Regions from separate parts of the Paenibacillus sp. 22594 genome, predicted to be linked through region 2. Evidence: riboswitches for the same ligand, from Rfam matches in the RefSeq annotation. Region 2 holds a riboswitch; each other region holds the start of a gene.

Evidence for each region. Region 2 has a riboswitch for thiamine pyrophosphate ahead of ACTJKB_RS21235 (ABC transporter substrate-binding protein). Riboswitches for the same ligand answer to the same signal wherever they lie in the genome.
Region 1: another riboswitch for thiamine pyrophosphate. It lies ahead of thiC (phosphomethylpyrimidine synthase ThiC); the one in region 2 lies ahead of ACTJKB_RS21235 (ABC transporter substrate-binding protein).
Region 3: another riboswitch for thiamine pyrophosphate. It lies ahead of ACTJKB_RS05250 (thiamine phosphate synthase); the one in region 2 lies ahead of ACTJKB_RS21235 (ABC transporter substrate-binding protein).

What each region holds. Positions count from the first base shown of each region.
Region 1 covers NZ_JBQENA010000007.1:402,299-407,067, forward strand. Annotated here, with positions in the region: gene ACTJKB_RS22780 (DUF438 domain-containing protein) at 1-157, opposite strand, end outside; gene ACTJKB_RS22785 (DUF1858 domain-containing protein) at 200-427, opposite strand; gene thiC (phosphomethylpyrimidine synthase ThiC) at 690-2,384, opposite strand; TPP riboswitch at 2,500-2,606, opposite strand; gene trxB (thioredoxin-disulfide reductase) at 2,681-3,634, opposite strand; gene ACTJKB_RS22800 (tetratricopeptide repeat protein) at 3,654-4,769, opposite strand, start outside.
Region 2 covers NZ_JBQENA010000007.1:11,248-16,016, forward strand. Annotated here, with positions in the region: gene ACTJKB_RS21225 (ATP-binding protein) at 1-754, opposite strand, end outside; gene ACTJKB_RS21230 (cobalamin-dependent protein) at 776-1,852, opposite strand; TPP riboswitch at 2,032-2,143, shown strand; gene ACTJKB_RS21235 (ABC transporter substrate-binding protein) at 2,269-3,339, shown strand; gene ACTJKB_RS21240 (thiamine-binding protein) at 3,389-3,682, shown strand; gene ACTJKB_RS21245 (ABC transporter permease) at 3,679-4,440, shown strand; gene ACTJKB_RS21250 (ABC transporter ATP-binding protein) at 4,495-4,769, shown strand, end outside.
Region 3 covers NZ_JBQENA010000001.1:1,127,572-1,132,340, reverse strand. Annotated here, with positions in the region: gene ACTJKB_RS05265 (hypothetical protein) at 1-34, shown strand, start outside; gene ACTJKB_RS05260 (NUDIX hydrolase) at 217-642, opposite strand; gene ACTJKB_RS05255 (SDR family oxidoreductase) at 878-1,747, shown strand; TPP riboswitch at 1,916-2,017, shown strand; gene ACTJKB_RS05250 (thiamine phosphate synthase) at 2,141-2,743, shown strand; gene thiS (sulfur carrier protein ThiS) at 2,797-3,000, shown strand; gene ACTJKB_RS05240 (thiazole synthase) at 3,072-3,836, shown strand; gene thiH (2-iminoacetate synthase ThiH) at 3,867-4,769, shown strand, end outside.

The DNA of each region.
Region 1 (4,769 bases), 390 kb from region 2:
CTGCTACCGTAACATCACCTACCGCTTCTGCAAAACGCGCTTTGACTTCCTCTACACTTTTTCCGGCATGCAATTCCTTAATAATCTCCTTAAGCATAGCTTGGCGGCGTGTCTGCTCAGGAATATCCATTTCACGGTTGTTAATCAGTTCGCTCATCGTTCTCTCCCCTTCTCTATTCCACTTGTTAATCTCAGCGATCTATTCAATAATCTCGAAGCCATGGCTCTGAAAAGCCAGCCGGACGATTTCGCGATCCATTTTCTTCATTGTGATTCCTTTAGACAAGGTCATGAACCGGCCCGCCGTCTGCAGCATGCCAGGCTTCGTAATATCGCGGAAACCCAGCTCAACCATAATGTCTACGGCCTCCGGATAACGACTGACCAGCTCGAATATGGACTCATCCATGTTAAGGTGTTTGCTCATTGCACTCTCCTCCTGCAGCTTAGCTTCATGCCAATTGATAACCTTTCTCAACAACAGCTTAGCATAGGGTACAGGGCCGAAGAGTGATTGCAGTCACTAAATTATAAACTTATATACCTGCAACTATTCATTGCAAAGCAGAAATGAATTGGCCCCGCTTTTGTTGCCGGCATGCCTGTATGCCAACTCATGGATATAGAAAAAGGCTGCTTCCTCCGCCTGTTACAGCAAGGGAAACAGCCTCTTATAAAGCCCGTTCCAGTTATAGCATTTTGCTCAGTCTGAACGAATTACGGATATCGTGCGAAATGCGCATGCTGCAGAATTTGGGACCGCACATGGAGCAGAAATGCGCTGTTTTGGCACCCTCGGCAGGAAGAGTCTCATCATGGTACTCCAGCGCCCGCTCTGGGTCAAGCGACAGATGGAACTGGTCACGCCAGCGGAACTCGAACCGAGCCTTGGACAATGCATTGTCCCGATCCTGGGCACCCGGGTGGCCTTTAGCCAGATCTGCAGCATGAGCAGCAATTTTGTAGGTGATAACTCCTTCGCGCACGTCATTCTTGTTAGGCAGCCCCAGATGCTCCTTGGGCGTAACATAGCACAGCATCGCTGTCCCAAACCAGCCGATCATCGCCGCGCCAATCGCCGAAGTAATATGGTCATAACCCGGGGCAATATCCGTGGTTAACGGACCTAGGGTGTAGAAAGGGGCTTCCTGGCAGAGCTCGAGCTGCTTGTCCATATTTTCCTTGATCTTGTGCATCGGCACATGCCCCGGACCTTCGACCATCACCTGAACATCATGTTTCCAGGCGACGGCTGTCAACTCCCCAAGCGTCTCCAGCTCAGCGAACTGAGCCTCATCATTGGCATCGGCGATGGAGCCCGGGCGCAGTCCGTCTCCCAAGGAAAAGGCCACATCATAAGTCTTCATAATCTCACAGATTTCTTCAAAATGTGTATATAAAAAGTTCTCTTGCTGATGTGCAAGGCACCAGGCCGCCATGATGGAGCCGCCTCGGGACACAATTCCGGTCATTCTTCCGGCAGTAAGCGGGATATACCGCTTCAGCACCCCGGCATGAATGGTAAAGTAATCCACACCTTGCTCCGCCTGTTCAATCAGCGTGTCGCGGTACAGCTCCCAGGTCAGATCCTCGGCTATTCCTTTTACCTTCTCCAGCGCCTGATAGATCGGCACTGTGCCGATCGGTACTGGTGAGTTGCGGATAATCCATTCGCGGGTGGCATGAATTTTTGCACCAGTGGAGAGATCCATAATCGTATCGGCACCCCATCGGGTCGCCCATCTCATCTTCTCCACTTCCTCTTCAATGGAAGATGAGACGGCGGAATTCCCAATGTTCGCGTTGATCTTAACCAGGAAGTTACGGCCGATGATCATCGGCTCACTCTCAGGATGGTTGATATTAGCCGGGATAATGGCCCGTCCGGCAGCGACCTCATCCCTTACAAATTCAGGCCGGGTATTCTCGCGAATCGCGATAAACTCCATTTCCGGTGTAATCATCCCCTGCCGCGCATAATGCAGTTGGGTGACATTGCGGCCCTCACGTGCTCTTAAAGGATTTCGCTTCAAGCCAGCGAACCCTTCTGCCGACGTCCGGTCTGCAGCTAATCCGGAATCTCCGGGCTGAACGGTTCTCCCGGCGTACTCCTCTGAATCCCCGCGCTCCGCAATCCAGCTTAAGCGGTGCGGAGGCAACCCTTTCCGAACATCGGTATCTTCAGCGGCATCGGTGTAAATACCACTGGTATCATAGACACGTAGCGGCGCATTGTCCTCTTCCCCCGCAACACCTTCGGTCCGGCTAAGATGGATCTCACGCATCGGAACCTGAATATCCGGACGCGAGCCCTCTACATACACCTTACGGCTTGCGGGAAATCCCGAAAGATCGACTTGTTCCTTTTTTGATGAATTTGACATTCTTATCTCCTCCTCATCGCTCTGTGAGCCATTCAGATAAGATCAGCACGCAGCAAAAAGCCGCTCCACCTGGAGCGGCTTTATTCATGAACAGCCCAATACGGCTGTGCTCAAAAAAGGTCCGGCTCCACTTTCCTACGCTGGTATGATCCAGATCAGGTTCAAGGGTCCGGGAATTCAATTTCCCCGTCTCAGCCTATTCAGGCTCCCCTAGTGGGTATCTTATCTAATTACATACAATCTAATTTAGAAGGTATATGTTGTCAATCAAAAAATTTGCTTAACCAGCATTGTCGTTACTTATCCAGCGTTTCGCTCCAGTCATGTACCATAGCGCCTTCCAGATATTTCTCGGCATCCATAGCAGCCATGCAGCCGGTTCCTGCAGCGGAAATTGCCTGCCGGTAACGGGTATCCTGAACATCCCCACAAGCGAACACGCCGGGAATGTTGGTTTCGGTTGTCCCCGGATTCACAACGATGTAGCCGTTGGCATCCGTAGTAATCTGACCGCCCAGGAAAGCGGTATTCGGTGTATGGCCGATAGCGACAAATACGCCATCTGCTTCCACGAGCTCCTCAAGACCCGTATCATTGTTACGGACGGTAAGTCCCTTTACCCCGGTATCCCCGAGGGTCACTTCAAGCGGCGTGCGGTTCAGTGCCCAGGCTACTTTGCTGTTCTCCCGCGCCCGGTCCTGCATAATCTTCGAAGCGCGCAGCTCCGGACGGCGGTGGACCAGGGTTACGCTGGAAGCGAACCGCGTGAGGAAGCTGGCTTCCTCCATTGCGGAATCGCCGCCGCCGACCACGACTATCTTTTTACCGCGGAAAAAGAAACCGTCGCAGGTTGCACAGGTACTAACCCCACGTCCGACATTCTCCTGCTCTCCCGGTATGCCCAGGTATCTTGCCGAAGCACCAGTTGATATAATCACCGACTCTGCTTCCAGTACACCCAGACCATCCACGGTTACTTTGAAAGGGCGCTGCGAGAAATCCACAGAATCCACCCAACCATTTTTAAATTGAGCCCCAAAGCGTTCTGCCTGCTTGCGCATGTTATCCATCAGATCCGGACCTAGAATACCTTCAGGAAAACCAGGAAAGTTCTCTACCTCTGTCGTCGTAGTCAATTGTCCTCCTGGCTGCAATCCTTCAATAACAAGGGGGCTGAGGTTAGCACGTGCCAGGTAAATCGCAGCAGTTAATCCTGCCGGACCTGTTCCGATTACAATTGTTTTGTACATTAGCAAGTCCTCCTTAGGGTCAGATATTTTCCGTAAATGGCGGCAAAATGTCTGCTGCCGCCCCGTCCTGCGTCAACCCGCATGCTTGATGAATACGCCGTGCGTACCGGCTTACCATGGAGACGGAAACGCCGTAATGCTGGGCAGCCTCACGGTAGGTAACCGGATGACCATGAAGCTTGGCAGTTAAATATTCCAGAGCCGCACACCAGCCCTCTGCATGCCGGAACAAGGGGACATCCGGGTAGAGGCGGGCTATGAACTGCTTCCAAAGGAGCTCAGCATCCCTCTTCTGGGCGGCATCCAATCTCCGGTCCATCACAGCAGCCATATGATCTATAATCCGCTGCCAATCTTCTTTCCACTCTGGCGGCCCTTTATGGCCTGGCACAACCGGTTCTTGAACGGCCCTCTGGATTACACTTTCCTCCGGACTGCCGCCGATCAGCCGCTGCAGACTGAGAAGCGCAGCCTCCTGCAGCGGTTCCTGCTCCGAGACTCCCTTCAGAACATCGGATATTTCATCGTCCTCAATCCAGCGCAGCGCTTCTGTCACCTGGAGCTTCGTGCCGGCATCACCGTAGCGCAGCGCCCAAAAGAACGAAGCGCGCAGCAGTGGATTATTCTGTACTTCTTCCGTGAAGCTGTTCGTATTGTTCTTCCACTGCTTCAACTGCTCCTGAAAAGGCAGCTGATAATTATAGCTTACCGGAGGCAGCGGCCTGCCCTCTGACTGTGCCAGCTGCATCTGGGACAGGAAAAATTTCGGCACTGCTGATTCCGGGTCCAGCCTGGCGGCCATCTGCCAGCAGCGTACAGCCTCAGTATGAAGCCCGCTGTTGCTGGCCGCCGCCGCGCAATAATGGTACAAACCGGCATCACCGCCAACCTCTTCATCCTTCAGCAGACGGCGGAAATGTCCATATGCAGTTTTGTGCTTGCCCAGTATGCCCATCGTTGTCGCCATTTTAAAAACATGCTCCTGATGAAAAGGCACTGTCGCTTCAAGCATACGCACCAATCCCGCAAGCTGGTCTTGATCGCCAGCATATTGCAGGAAAATCGCCATGTTGCAGAGAGCATGCAGGTTGCCCGGATCCTGCTTCAGCACTTCGCCAAGACATTCCTTGGCTTT
Region 2 (4,769 bases):
CGCGGCTGACCTGAGAATACGGCCGGAACAGCTTCGCTTGATCCTTCAGCGGGATGCCGATACCCTCGTCCCTGACTTCGAAGGACAGCCGCTGATGCGTGCCATCCTCTCCAGCCAATCCTACGGTCACCTCCACTACCCCGTTCCGTGTGAACTTAATGCCATTACCCAGCAAATTAATGAGTACCTGAAGAATCTTGGACGAATCTCCACTCAGCGTACTCTTCACACGGCTTGCAACCTGCCATTTCAGGATATTCCCGCGCTTCGCGGCGGCCGGAGAGAGCAGACTGGACGCATGTTCAAGCAGATTACGTATACTTAACGGAGCCTTTTGCAGTTCCATGCGGCTGGCTTCAATCTTGGAGATATCCAGCAGATTATTGATCATTTGCAGCAGGTATTGGGCTGATTCCCGGATGACCTCCAGCTGAACCCGCTGCTCATCCGTCGCGCCTTCAGCCTCCAGCAGCTCGGTCATTCCCAAAATGCCGTTCATCGGCGTACGGATTTCATGGCTCACTGTAGCGAGAAACAAGCTTTTCGCCCGGTTGGCCCGTTCCGCCTCTTCCTTCATCGCCTTAAGACCGGCACTGTTCTTGGCGAGCAGCCGGTGCATCGTAATTAATTCATTGTTCATCGCGGAGAATTCTGCCAAGGCCTGTTCTTCTCTTTGCTGTCCCTGAATCACCTGATTAGAGAGCATCTCAATCGTCTCCCTCAGTTTCCGGATCTCTTGCTCATGGTCGGTCATTTCCTTCTCCCGCCTTCTATGTCAATTCTCTCGGAGTAACGCTTCGGGTATAAGACGCCCCGCTATCTCCAGCGCTCCCTTGGCATCGGGGGCATAGCCGTCGGCGCCCACTTTGCGCCATAACTCTCTGTCTATATTAAACGGCATTCCGCCGACCATAATCTTAATGTGGTTCAGTTCGGCATGCGTACGGATGGACGCGATCAGACGCTGAACCTCCGATACGTGAAAAGTCATGGTGATGGAGATGGCCAGCAGGTCAGCAGGCTGTTCCTTCAGATACCGGATCAAACCCTCTGCGGGCATATTGGAGCCCAGATAATAGGTGTTCCAGCCCTCCATTTCGAAGAAATCGGCCAGCATCCGCAGTCCGATCTCATGCAGTTCCTGGCCGACTCCGACCACCACCAGTGTTTTCTTTCCTTCCTGAGCCTGAATCCAACGCGGGTACAGCTGAGAAATAATGCTCTGGGTACAAGCTGTACAGTAATGCTCCTGAGCTACAGTAATGTAACCCAATTGCCATAGACGGCCAATCTCGTACTGACTGTTCTGGAAAATGTGCAGATAAAGATCATGAATGGGCACGCCTTCATCATGCAGCCCCAGTATAAATTCCGAAGCCTTGCGGCGTTCACCGTCCAGAAGCAGCTTCAGGTACTTCTCTGCCTCACGGTAATAGGGTTTGTCCGGTTGAAGAAAGGGCGGCACACTCTGCTCTTCGAGTGCATGGTGAATTCCCATATCCAGATAGCTTAGAATCAGATCTTTCTCCGGTGTCTCAACCCGTAAGCCTATGGCGTCCTTCATCAGTCCCAGATTGATCTGCAGATCCTTACCCGTGATTTTGTACTGTGCCAGCAGCACCTTCAGCCAGACAATATAATTAATAAATAGAAGCGGGCTGTCCAGCGCCACACTTTGCGCCAGATACCGTAAATGATATAGTGAATCCTGCTTGGTTCTTGCCATTCCGGAAGGGCCGAATCTTTGCCGCAACTCGGGCTGGCGTTCATACTGACGCAAAGTGACTTCTTCAGCCAACTGTTCCGCTAGCACCTTCAGCCGTTCTCCGGCATTTTGCTGATCAGTGAGCATAGGGTCACTCCTTTTTAAAACATAATTGTAAAGTATTAATCTTATTATATAACATATGGCAAGTCTACCCGGCGTGCCTGGCACAGCTTGGGCAGATTGCCGGAATCCGGGGCCGCTACTGGACAACCCCGAAGGGGACCGCTATAATACAGCGTAAGAACACAGCAACACCCATAACTTCATAGTACCAGGGGGGCTGGAATTGGCCGGCTGAGAGTGTATCCCACACAGATACTGACCCTTATACCTGATCTGGATAATGCCAGCGTAGGAATCACCATCCGCATTCAGCCGTTTTGGCTAAGCGGTCACCTAACGCAACTGCTGGCGTCCCGATCTTCGGGGCGCTTTTTTTTTGGTATGGACATCATCAGAGTTCGGAAGACTGGGTTAGCTGGAAGGAGAGAAGAATAGAAATGGGAGTCAAAAAAGTACTAATGCTCTGCATCAGCTGCATGCTGGTCATCGTCATGGCCGGGTGCGGCAGTAATACTGCCAATTCCGGCGGGAATAGCGCCGCTCCAGCCGGGGACAGCACCGCCGCGCCGGAAGCAACCGCAGCAGGAACGGACGCGCCTAAGGAACTGACTAAGATCAAGGTCGCGCTGGACTGGACGCCGAATACGAACCATACCGGCCTCTATGCAGCCAAAGAGCTGGGATATTACAAGGAGGAAGGCCTGGATGTAGAAATTGTACAGCCGGGTGCGGCGGGAGCCGACACGATGGTCACCTCAGGCGAAGCCGCTTTTGGCATCAGTGCCCAGGAGGCGCTCACCCTGGCCCGTCTGCAGGATGTGCCGCTCGTCTCGATCGCCGCCATCATCCAGCATAATACCTCAGGGTTTGCCGCCCCGAAGGACCGTAATATCAAGACACCAAAGGATTTCGAAGGCAAAACCTACGGCGGCTGGGGTTCCCCGGCTGAAGAAGCTGCCATGAAGGCGATCATGGACCCTGAAGGCGGCGATGTTAAAAAGGTGAAGCTGGTCAATATCGGCGAAGCCGATTTCTTCACCGCCGTGAAACGCGATATCGATTTTGCCTGGATATTCTACGCCTGGACCGGTATTGAAGCCGAGCTGCGCGGTGAACCGCTGGACATGCTGTATTTGAAGGATTACGCGCCTCAGCTGGATTACTACACCCCGGTCCTGACCACGAGCGAGAAGGAAATCGCTGAGCATCCGGAGCTGGTGAAGGCGTTCCTTGCAGCTACCTCCAAAGGTTATCAATATGCGATCGACAAGCCGGAAGAAGCTGCCGCCATCCTCTCGAAGGCCGTGCCGGATCTGGATCCCAAGCTCGTCCTGGCCAGCCAGAAATGGCTCAGCCCGAAATATACGGACGATGCCTCCAGATGGGGAGAGCAGAAAGCCGAGGTCTGGAAGAATTACGCCGACTGGATGTACGGCCTGAAGCTACTGGACAAACCACTGGATACCGCTTCAGCGTTCACGAATGAATTTCTTCCTGAGAACAAGTAGTCTTACACTGCAAGTTTTACAATACCCAACCTGAAAGGATCTGATTGATATGGCAAACACTCTGCTCAGCATTCAAGTCATTCCTAAAACTCCGAATAACGAGGATTCTATTCCTTATGTGGATAAGGCCATTGAGGTCATTCAGCAATCCGGCGTGAAGCACCAGGTGAATCCGCTCGAAACCACGATGGAGGGCGAACTCAGCGATTTGCTAGAGGTGGTACGCCAAATGCATGAAGCGCTGATCGCATCGGGCAGCCCCAGCGTCATCTCGCAAATCAAGATCGCCCATAACCCCAGCGGAATCAGCATGGATAAGCTGACGGAAAAATACCGGCCGTGAGATCGTACTGGAACCAAATCTGGCCGCCCCTTGTGGCGGTCATCTTTTTTCTGGGCGTATGGCAATTAGCGGTTTCCGTACTTCATGTCCCTTCCTGGATGCTGCCAAGCCCCGGCGACATCGCCCGCGAATCCCGGGGTAACGCTTCCGGTATCTGGGCGCATACGGCCGCTACGCTGCGGCTGACCTTGATCGGCTTCCCGATCGGAACAGGTGTGGGCCTGATTGTAGCTCTATCGCTGCATTTAGTACCCTGGCTGAAAAGAGCGCTGTATCCGCTGCTGATTCTCAGCCAGAATGTACCCTCCATCGCCCTCGGGCCGCTGCTGATTATCTGGTTCGGGTTCGGGCTGCTGCCCAAAATCGTACTCATCACACTCGTCTGCTTCTTCCCGGTTGCCGTTGCCGCCATGGGCGGGCTGGCCCAAAGCGACCGGATCATGATGAACTATATGAAAATGGCCGGGGCCAGCAAGTGGCAAATCTTCTCAAAGCTAGAGCTGCCCGGTTCTCTGCCAGCCCTGTTCTCCGGCCTTAAGATCTCCGCAACCTATGCAGTAATGGGCGCTGTGGTTGCCGAGTGGATCGGCGCAGACAAGGGAATTGGTTATTACATGCTGCTGCAGAAGGCCTCCTACCGCACAGACCGGATGTTCGTTGCCATCGTAATTATTGTTCTTCTTAGTCTGGTGCTGTTTGCCCTGATCGCACTTCTGGAGAAGTGGCTGGTACGCTGGAAGCCGCGCAAGACCTCTTGATACAGGCTATGCACACTTTACAGAATTGTCCCACCTACACTTCCCGGAAAGGGGATGAATGATTTGACAGCAGGCTATCCCAACTCGAACACCAGGGAACAGGTTTCCTTTGGGCACTTGCCCGAAACTCAAGCCTCGCCGCCCGCGCTGAACGTAAACTGCGTATCCAAGGCCTTCTTCCACCGCGGCCGCGAGACCCGTGTGCTCGACAATGTATCTCTAACGGTTGAGCCCCAGGAATTCGTCTCCATTGTCGGCCCTTCCGGCTGCGGCAAAAGCACCCTGTTCCACATCATCGGCGGCCTGGAGCTGCCTGATGCCGGAACGGT
Region 3 (4,769 bases), on a different contig from region 2:
GGTGTTTTTCATGGTGTATAGACACATTATCTAGAAATATAAGGATTTATAGGTTTCACGCTATAAATCATCCTTCTATTTCTCGCTGAAACGGATTCCGTCCCTTAAAAGGACGGCCAAGCCGTTTCCACTTGGTATGGGTGATTATTCGCCAAACCGTCAAGCCTGCCCCTGGTTCGAGGGGGCGGGCTTTTACTGCATTCTGGCCTGCATATCTTATAAAAGATCCTCTGACGAAAACACATTGCTTTTCTCAAATTCCGCTTGTATCCCGGGTGGGAGCAGGGCCTGAAGCTCCTGACGGGTACACCATTTATAGTCTGCATGCTCTTCGGAGAGCACCACTCTATTCTCATCGGTCCGGCACCAGTAGGTGATAATGACGAGTTGCCTGCCCGGATCGGTCAGAAAGGACACGGCATACAATAGCTTTTCCACCGTGACCGTGAGTCCGGTTTCCTCCTGAATCTCCCTCTCCAGTGCAGCCTCCAGGCCTTCTCCGAATTCCATTTTTCCGCCGGGGCATTCCCAGCTGCCTGCTCCTATCACATCTGCAGCTGCCCGCTGTACGAGCAGGATTCTGCCTTGATGCAAAATGACTCCTTTGACCGCGACGATGATGCTCCGTGCATTTCTGGTCATATAACTTATGCGCCTCCTTATCCTATGGGTTAATCGCTCCGAATCTCATCTCGGATCTATACTTCACTAAATTATATCGGCCCTTTACGTCAAAAACGACTGTATTTTTGTTTGGACAGCCGGGAAGTGTGGTAAGTAACATAACGAAAGCGATTGTATAATTGATGATGCATAAGCCATCCTAATACGATGTGGTTACTTCAACAAAAGGTACACAGCGAAAGGAGAATGGATCATGCCAGAAAATAAGCAGACTACCAAAACCTTGCCTCCCCAGGTGCAGGATCATCAGCCCGGTATCGAGAGCGAGATGAATCCGCGCCCTGAATTTGAAACTTCCAGCTACAAGGCGGCAGGCAAACTGCTGGGTAAGGCGGCGCTCATTACGGGAGGCGATAGCGGTATTGGACGGGCGGTTGCCGTTCATTTTGCCAAAGAAGGTGCGGATGTGGTCATTTCCTACCTGAATGAGCATTCCGATGCCGAAGAGACCAAACGCCAAGTGGAGCAGGAGGGACGGAAGTGTATTCTGATTGCCGGTGACATCGGCGTAGAAGCGTTCTGCCAGGATCTGATCAACCGGGCGGTGGAGGGACTGGGCAAGCTGGACATCCTGATCAACAATGCGGCCGAGCAGCATCCGCAGGACAAGATCGAGGATATTACCTCCGAGCAGCTGGAGCGGACGTTCCGTACGAATATTTTCTCTATGTTCTATTTGACCAAGGCAGCTATGCCGCATCTGAAAAAGGGCTCCACAATCATCAACACGACGTCGATTACCGCGTACCGCGGCAGTCCGCAGCTGCTGGACTATTCGTCCACCAAGGGCGCGATTCTCAGCTTCACCCGCTCGTTGTCGATGAATCTGGCGGAAAAGGGTATCCGTGTGAATGCTGTCGCTCCGGGTCCGATCTGGACACCACTGATTCCATCCACATTTGATGCCAAAAAGGTCAGCGAGTTCGGCGGTACACAGCCCATGCAGCGTCCGGGACAACCGGAAGAGCTGGCGCCAGCCTATGTCTATCTGGCCTCGGATGATTCATCCTATGTCAGCGGTCAGGTAATGCATGTTAACGGCGGGGAAATTGTCAACGGCTAGAAGTTACTGTGCGGCCAGTCGGTTTCGGAAAATATAACGGTTCAAGAGCAGGCCCATGCGGTCTGCTCTTTTTTATGTCCCTTGCAAGCAGTGAAGCTTTCGGTAAAAGGGATAGCTTTTCCGAGGAATAATATGTTAATATGAACCACGTCAGCAACTGAATACAGCAATTGTCCCTAGGGGTGCCGCAAGGCTGAGACGAACGTGACGTTCGGACCCTTTGAACCTGATCTGGTTAAAACCAGCGTAGGAAAGCGGAGAATGAATGAACTGCAGCGGGGTTGTATTTCTTACACCCGTATTCCTGTACAAATTTATGACTGCCTCCTATCGCGGGGGCGGTTTTTTTGTGTTGCCCGTTTGTCGCAAAAGAGTGGAGCAGGAGGTGAAGAATTGGCGGAAATTCATTTGATCTCTGATGGGAAGTTGGAGCCGGGGCGGTTCGTCAGCCTGGCGGCCGCTGTGCATCCGCTCGTGGACTATATTCATCTGCGGGAAAAGCACCGGTCTGCCCTGGAGCTGCTGGGCATGGCAGAGCAGCTGATGCGTGCAGGAATCCCCGCATCCTGTCTGGTCATCAATGATCGGCTGGATGTTGCGCTTGCCGCCGGTGCAGGTGCTGTCCAGCTAGCCTGGCACAGCTTGCCGCCTGCAGCAGCCCGTGCAGCCGCTTCCGGTCTCCGGCTGGGAAGGTCAGTGCACTCCGCGGCAGAAGCCGCTGAAGCAGGCCGGCAAGGGGCGGACTTTTGCCTGTTCGGGCATATTTTCCCTACTGGCTGCAAGCCCGGTCAGCGGGGGCGCGGTTTGGCGCTACTGGAGGAAGCGGTCCGTAGCACCCGCATTCCACTGATTGCTATCGGCGGGGTGGAGCCTGGTAATGCAGGTCAGGTGATCCGTCACGGTGCTGCCGGGATTGCGGTCATGTCCGGCATTTGCGGAGCGGATGACCCTGTAGCTGCTGCCCGTGCTTACTGGTTGGCGCTCCAGGAGTCGTAAGATCTGTGTGTTTGAATGTACCGTGGGTGACCACGTGAAGGAGGTGAGAAGGCATGAATCTAATCATCAATGGCAAACCCGGAGTAGTTGCGGAAGACTGCCGGACCGTTGCCGATCTGTTAAACCGGCCTGAATGGAGCTTTCGGCTTGTGATCGTGGAACGAAATGGTGAGATTGTCAGCAAGGAGCATTACGGGGCGGTGGCATTATGTGAAGGCGACCGGCTGGAGCTGGTGCATTTTGTGGGCGGGGGCTGATGCCGTGAGGCTATCATAAAATATAAGAATTTATTTTCACGCTGTCGAATTTCATTACAGGAGGCGAGTTCATGTTAGATCCATTCGTGATTGGCGGCATTACGTTATCGAGCCGGCTGTTCATCGGCACCGGCAAATACAGCCGCAATACACTTATTCCCGAGGTGGTTTCAGCTTCAGGCTCACAAGTGATCACGGTTGCCCTGCGCCGTGTAGATCCGGAGAGCCAGGACAATATTATTAGCCATATTCCTTCCCATATGACTCTGCTTCCGAATACTTCGGGTGCGCGCAATGCCGAGGAAGCTGTGCGGATCGCCAGACTGGCCAGAGCCGCCGGCCTTGGTAATTGGGTCAAGATTGAGGTCATCAATGATCAGAAATATCTGCTGCCGGACAACCTGGAGACTATCCGGGCTACGGAAATACTGGCCGCAGAAGGCTTCGTAGTGCTGCCCTATATGAGCCCGGACCTCTCAGCCGCGCTGCGGATGCAAGCAGCGGGAGCCGCCGCCATTATGCCGCTGGGTTCACCCATCGGCTCGAACCGCGGCCTGCGCACCAAAGAGCTGCTGCGCATTCTCATCTCTGAGGTGGATCTTCCGGTGATCGTCGATGCCGGTATCGGCCGCCCCTCCGAAGCGGCAGAAGCGATGGAGCTTGGCGCATCCGCTGTGTTGCTCAATACGGCAATCGCTACCGCCCGTGATCCGCTGCTAATGGCAGAAGCCTTTCGCGAGGCGGTAGTTGCAGGCCGCAAGGCTTATTTGGCTGGACTCGGTCCAGTGGAAGAGACGGCTGTCGCGTCTTCGCCTTTGACCGGATTTCTGAAGTGACTCACAAGCTAACGGAAATGGGGGAGTAACATGAGCTTTTTTGAACCACTGACTCGTCTGGAGCAACTGCCTTACGAGAGCTTGTGGCGGGAGTACCGGGTGGAGGATGTGAAGCGGGCGCTTCTCAAGGATCGTCTGGATGAAAAAGACCTGCAGGCCCTGCTGTCTCCGGCTGCGGAATCTTGTCTGGAGGAGATGGCTCAGCGAGCGCAGCGGTTGACCCGTACGCATTTTGGGCATGTGATGCAGCTGTTCACACCGATGTACCTGGCTGATTTCTGTGTGAATCACTGTACGTATTGCAGCTTCAGCTCGATTTATGATTTTCCGCGAAAAAGATTGACTCTGGAGGAGGTCAGACAAGAGGCTATAGCAATCTCCTCCACGGGCCTGCGCCATCTTCTGATTCTGACCGGGGAATCGCGCAGGGAGAGTCCGGCCACATATGTGAAGGAATGCGTAGAAATTCTGCATGAGTACTTCTCTTCTGTCAGTATTGAGGTGAACCCGCTGTCCACTGAAGAGTATCGGGAGCTTAGGGAAGCGGGAGTGGACGGGCTGACCCTGTATCAGGAGGTCTACCACCAGGAAACCTACCGCAAGCTGCATGTGAAAGGTCCCAAAAGAGTCTACCGCAACCGTCTGGATGCCCCCGAACGGGGCTGTCAGGCCGGTTTCCGCTCTGTCAACATCGGTGCTCTTCTGGGCATGTATGATTGGCGCCAGGAAGCCTTCATGACCGCGATGCATGCCCGCTATCTGCAGGACAAATATCCGGAATGCGAAATCGGCTTATCCGCTCCGCGCTTTCGTCCGTATCTGGGCGAGTTCAACCCGGACAGCGATGTCACCGACCGTGCGCTGGTGCAGATTATTTTGGCGTATCGCCTGTTTCTGCCGCGCTCCGGCATAACCCTTTCCACCCGGGAGCCC